DNA from 2 places in the Heyndrickxia sporothermodurans genome. Region 1 is predicted to be linked to the other one. Evidence: riboswitches for the same ligand, from Rfam matches in the RefSeq annotation. Region 1 holds a riboswitch; the other holds the start of a gene.
What was found. A riboswitch is a leader RNA that binds a small molecule or an ion and turns the genes downstream of it on or off. The one in region 1 is predicted to bind S-adenosylmethionine.

Region 1 (3,149 bases):
TTTTCTAATTACAGTAGTAATATCCCATAATCGTTGATATATTAGTGGAAAATAAGAGACCAAATCATATTCGATTTGATCTGCTAATTGCTTTATTTAAGTAAGTATTTCCTAACCCCATATTTCTTTAGAAAGATCCACAATATATTTCAACTTCGCCCATTGCTCTTCTTCCGTTAAAATATTCCCATGATGCGTAGAGGCAAAACCGCATTGCGGGCTAATACATAATTGCTCTAATGGTACGTATTTTGTTGCTTCTTTCACGCGTGCTTTGATCGTCTCCTTCTCTTCTAATGTGCCATGCTTCGATGTGAAGACTCCCAGAACGACTTGGGGACCGCCATTTGGAATGTATTCCAAAGGTTCGAAATCTCCCGAACGATCGTCATCATATTCTAAGAAAAATCCGTTGACTTTTTCCTTGGCAAATAAGGTTGGCGCGATTTTTGCATAACTTCCTTCAAAAGCCCATTTCGATCGGTAGTTACCACGGCAAAGATGTGTCGTTACTATTAGATCTTCCGGTTTATCTTCGAGTACGCCATTTGCAACGCGTAAGGCCAATTCGATTAATTCTTCACGAGAATAGCCGCTATCATTAAATGGGATTTCCGGAGCATTAAGACCGGCAATGTAGACATCATCTAGTTGAAGATAACGGCAGCCGGCATCATAAAAGGCGTTGATTGCCTCACGATATGCTTGAATAATATCATTTGCATATTCTTCAATGTCCGGATAAACTTCTAAGTTACGAATACCAGCATTAAATAATTGATTGGGACTTGGGATCGTTTGCTTTGCAATGGCACGGTCGCCAACTATTTCGTTAAATTCTATAAAGTCTTTTATATGTGGATGATGTGGGTTAAATGAGATTTTGCCAACTACCCGAACATCGTATCGTTCGGTTTCCTCCCCTTTAAATTTAAAGCCATGCTCTGGGATGTAGCCTTCTACACCATTTAAATGCTCTAGAAAATCTGTATGCCAAAATCTTCGACGGAATTCTCCATCTGTGACTGCCTTCAGACCGACTTCAATTTGTTTATCAACAACTTTTTTAATCTCGTCAGTTTCAATTTCATGGAGTTCCTGTGCTGTAATATTCCCTTCTTGGAAATCCTTCCTGGCGTTATGAATTCTTGCTGGTCGTAATAAACTTCCCACATGGTCTGCTCTAAATGGAGCTTTAATTAATGTTTTTGTCATTTTACTCTCTCTCCCTTAAGTATTTTTTTATCTATCATTATGGCAAAATAGCAAATGAACGGACTGGAAAACCTGTTGCCTTTTCAGGCTTTGGACTAATATTGAAAATAACCGCTCCTTTGGCTGGTAACTTATCTAGGTTCGTCAACAATTCTACTTGAAATGTATCTTGCTCAAGCACATAGTATTCACCAACAAGGGAACCATTTTTGTGGAAATCAACAGCAGCATCTGTATCAAATGTTTCATGACCAACAGCTTTAATCTGTCTTTCTTCAAATAAGAATTTTAAGGCTTCTAGTCCCCATCCCGGTGTGTGACTATTTCCCTCTTCATCTTTATTCTCAAATGCCTCCTTATCTGGCCAACGCTTTCCCCAGTCAGTACGTAAAGCTACAAATGTACCTGCTTCAATTTTTCCATGCTCTTCTTCAAACTTTAGGACATCATCAACTGATAATATATAGTCATTATTTTCTTCCGCTTCCTTCGATTTATCAATTACGATAAGAGGCAGAACGAGTTCCTTTAACTCCAACTCCTCTAAGTAACGTTTATTGCGAACGAAATGTATCGGGGCATCGATATGTGTTCCATATTGACCTGGGAACTGGAAACTTTGTGCAAAAAAGCCGTCATCATGGGTGAAAAGTGTTGTGAACTCCGCATCGTCAAAAGCTGAGAAATGTGGGGAATTCGGGCCAAAAGTATGTGTGAGATCAACCCATTCCTTCTTTTGCAGTACCTCAAATGCCTTCAAAAGCTCATTGTCTGTTTTTACCGTTGACATAAAATCACCTCATTTATAATTTTTAAAATTAAAAACCCCTCTTCTAGAAAACAGAAGAGGGGTGTATAAACGAATACATTACCTGCTCTTCTTATCTTCTAGCCTTACGCTACTGGAATTGGCACAGTACTTAAAAAAGTCCGCTGCCGAGGCTTCAAAGGGCCAGTCCCTCCACCTCTCTGGATAAGAAAATTCGAAATATTAAGTTATGGGTTTACTATACAGTTTAGAGAGGAATTTGTCAACATGAATGGATAAAATATTTGAGATAGCATGCCTAGAAAGATTAACATTTAAATAGAATAAGCTAGCTGTAAACGAGGAAAAACAGCCTTGAACCCGTATGATTACTGGTTTTATGGCTGTTTTGTTTTGTCGTAGAGTTTTCAATAATGTTTAAGAGGAACTTGATCAACAAAATTAAAGTAAGAAGTACTTCATACAGCGTTTATGAGGTACATGGTTTTCAAAATTAAAACAAGAAGTACTTCATACTGCATTTATGAGGTACATGTTTTTCAAAATTAAAACAAGAAGTGCTTCATACTGCGTTTATGAGGTACATGGTTTTCAAAATTAAAACAAGAAGTACTTCATACTGCATTTATGAGGTACAATGTTTTTCAAAATTAAAAGAAAAAGTGATTCATACAGCGTTTTTGAGGTACATGGTTTTCAAAATTAAAACAAGAAGTACTTCATACAGCATTTATGAGGTACATGGTTTTCAAAATTAAAACAAGAAGTACTTCATACAGCGTTTTTGAGGTACATGGTTTTCAAAATTAAAAGATGAAGTACTTCATACAGCGTTTTTGAGGTACATGGTTTTCAAAATTAAAATAAAAAAAGGACATTACATATTAGTCATTAAAATATGTAACATCCTCGATAAATGTATTATTTTGTTCCAGTAGAACCATGTCCACCGCGGTTTTCATTTCCAAGCGATTCGACTTCAACTAATTCTACCGTCGGCATTTTCTTCATAATTCTGAACTGACAAATGCGGTCGTTCATTTCAATTACGGTATCTCTTAGTGCATATGCGGGGAAAAACCATTGATCTTGGTCACCTTTATAAGATTCGTCAATGACTCCCATGGAATTCGTTTGGATGATTCCAAAATTCTTGAACGTACTT
Region 2 (3,149 bases), on a different contig from region 1:
GACAATATCATACCGCTTTTGATTGTAAAAATCTAGTACTATTGAATTTTTGTCGCATTTCATCAAAACAAGCTACCCCCAATAAATGAATCCAAAATAATCATTATATTATTCACTATGATGCATTTATTTATGCATAAAAATGAAACCCCTATAAAAAAAGTACTAGTCCTCACATTAAGGCTAGTACAAAAATTACAAATTAATTATTTTTCAAACAATACCACTCCGCGTTCTTTAAGAAATTGCACAGATTCAAGTAATGAATGTTCATCGATCTGGTACACCTCTTGTACCGTCGTTTTCCATTTATTAAAATCCTTCATTTGAATTTCTCGGATATTTCGGTAGGTCATCACCTTTATCGTGTGATCTCTTAAAAAATAGCATTCATGCCCATTAAATCGGACAGCTGAAATTCTTCTCATCGTTGTATTAGCATCATCATCAACATAAGATTGTTGAATATCTTCTATAATGTCTGTCTCAGATAACGGCGTCCACTCAATTTCCTTTTTTACGAAGGATTTCCCATTCGAACGGCGATCAATTTCGAATTTATCCATCGTTTTTTGGGTAAAAGCAATTTCTTCACCAAAACCATGTAAAACATGTTTTCTCTTTGCTTCTAGCTCAACCGGCTTCATAATTGGTGAGCCATAACCAACATCCACATAATATTGCCTCTGATCAAGCGTCACCATAATGGCTAAATGGCCCGGGTTTACCCTTACTAATGAACAAGTAAAGCCTAATTGGGATAATAGGCGAGAAAAATTCATGTTTAATGTATAGCATGTTCCTCCCCAACCCTTTTCCTTTAAGTTTTCTACAAAAACCTCGATTGGAGGAACATAGTTTGAATGCTTCTGAAAATAATGAAACTTACTGAAGGTTTCATAAGGAATTCGTGATAAATGTTGTTGTATCAACCGCTGCAAATAATTTAAGGATGGAGTTTCTTTTTCTAATTTTAAATAGTTTAAATAGTCCTCGATTGTTTGTTCCACATTTACCACTCTTTCATTATGCCATTAAGAAAGTATATCTTTTATTCATTCTCGCAAAAAGTGAAAAATCCTGCAATATGATTGAATCGTATGTTAGAAAAACTTAATATTAATCTATTTTTTATTTCTTTATATATTTATAGACATAGGAAATAAGGAATTTGTTTCATTCTTTTTTATTTATTGAATCCCCTCTTTTATATCCGGCCAATGTCTGGAATTTTTTGTTATAAAAAATTAAATTGACTTTTCTCATGCATTTGTGTAATTTAAATAAATAAGATGTAACGTTAATTTCATATTGTATCTCTTATAAAGAGTAGCGGAGGGACTGGCCCTATGAAGCTCGGCAACCTTTCATGATGATCATGAATCGGTGCTAAATCCTGCAAAACACTTGTTTTGAAAGATAAGAGAGGACGATTTCTTGTATGATGAGGCCTCTTTTAAATTGAGTGGCCTCTTTTATTTGTTCTTTTCTAAAAGGTCGTTGCTTTTCTGCAGCGGAAAGGAACGGTCCATTCTCAAAAAACTAACTTTACGAAAACAGCCTTTATTTTTAAGGAATGAAGAAAATCATGGAATATTCCATCATCATATCCAATTATTCTTATAAGAATAATAAATATATTGTTTAGATTTAACTGAAAAAGTGGTCATTGTACAGGATATTGCGAATGTCGTTGTTTTTTTAGCATCAGCATTTTCCGACTATATAACCGGGCAAGGAATTAACGTAACAGGTGGAATGACAATGAACTAAGGAGGAATTAATGTGACAAAACAACAAGAAAAAAAAGGAAGTCTTCTCGCACTATTACCATTATTAATTTTTGTACTTCTTTTTATCGGAACGGGAGTTCTTGCAAATGATTTTTCCAAAATGCCTTTAAGTGTGGCGGTCATTATCGCGGCTACAGTCGCATTATTAATGAACAGGAAGGAATCATTAACTAAAAAGATTGATATCTTTTGTAAAGGGGCTGGACATTCAAATATTATTTTAATGTGTGTCATCTTTGTTTTAGCCGGAGCTTTTGCCGGTGTTGCCAAGGAAATGGGAGCGGTTGAATCAACGGTCAATCTCGGATTAACCTTGCTTCCTGCAAATTTATTAATGGTGGGACTTTTCATTATCGGTTGCTTTATCTCTACCTCGATGGGAACTTCTATGGGTACCGTTGTCGCATTGGCGCCAATTGGGTTGGGGATTGCCACACAAACAGATATCCCTACAGCATTAGCTATGGCCACCGTTGTTGGCGGAGCGATGTTTGGCGATAATCTTTCAATGATTTCAGACACAACGATTGCTGCTGTGCGAACACAAGAAACACAAATGAAGGATAAATTTAAAGTGAATTTCTTTATCGTTTTGCCTGGTGCCATTGTTACAGCCATCCTTCTTGGAATCATCACCCTTGGAAATCATGCAAGTGTTGCCGGCGATCATCCGTATGAATTGGTAAAAGTTTTACCTTATGTAGCTGTCTTAGTCGCCGCTCTACTCGGAGTCAATGTTTTAATTGTACTGCTGGGGGGAACCATTTTTGCTGGAATCATCGGAATTGCTTATGGATCATATGACTTTCTAGGATTTCTACAAACCGTTGCAAAAGGCGTCATGAGTATGGAAGACATTGCGATCGTGGCAATTTTGATTGGTGGTTTAGTGGAAATTATTAAATATAATGGCGGAATCGATTATCTATTACACTTTGTCACTAGTAAAATTAGGTCAAAAAAAGGTGCCGAGTTTGGGATAGCCAGTTTAGTCAGCGTTGCGGATATCGCAACGGCAAATAATACGATTTCCATTATTATTACTGGACCATTAGCGAAAAATATCGCAGATGAATATGAAATTGACGGAAGAAAATCAGCAAGTATTCTCGATCTATTTTCTAGTTGCTGGCAAGGAATTGTTCCATACGGAGGTCAATTGCTCGCAGCTGCCAGTATTGCTTCCATTTCACCAGTGAGCATACTCCCTTATTCTTTCTATCCAATCTTGATGGGAATTTGCGGGGTGATAGCGATACTAGTCGGATATCCAAAACTTCAAAGGAAAAAGGCTATTCTTACTAATCCGCCTTTAAAAGAAAAGTCTTTATAATGTGTTATAATATAAAGATAATT

Region 2: another riboswitch for S-adenosylmethionine. It lies ahead of B5V89_RS20630 (SDR family oxidoreductase); the one in region 1 lies ahead of B5V89_RS19415 (cyclase family protein).

Annotation. Positions count from the first base shown of each region.
Region 1 covers NZ_NAZB01000085.1:8,705-11,853, reverse strand. Annotated here, with positions in the region: gene B5V89_RS19420 (5-methyltetrahydropteroyltriglutamate--homocysteine S-methyltransferase) at 112-1,215, opposite strand; gene B5V89_RS19415 (cyclase family protein) at 1,253-2,005, opposite strand; SAM riboswitch class I at 2,094-2,195, opposite strand; gene B5V89_RS19410 (dUTP diphosphatase) at 2,906-3,149, opposite strand, start outside.
Region 2 covers NZ_NAZB01000038.1:39,708-42,856, reverse strand. Annotated here, with positions in the region: gene B5V89_RS15185 (arylamine N-acetyltransferase) at 207-1,010, opposite strand; SAM riboswitch class I at 1,318-1,426, shown strand; gene B5V89_RS20630 (SDR family oxidoreductase) at 1,663-1,773, shown strand; gene B5V89_RS15175 (Na+/H+ antiporter NhaC family protein) at 1,786-3,126, shown strand.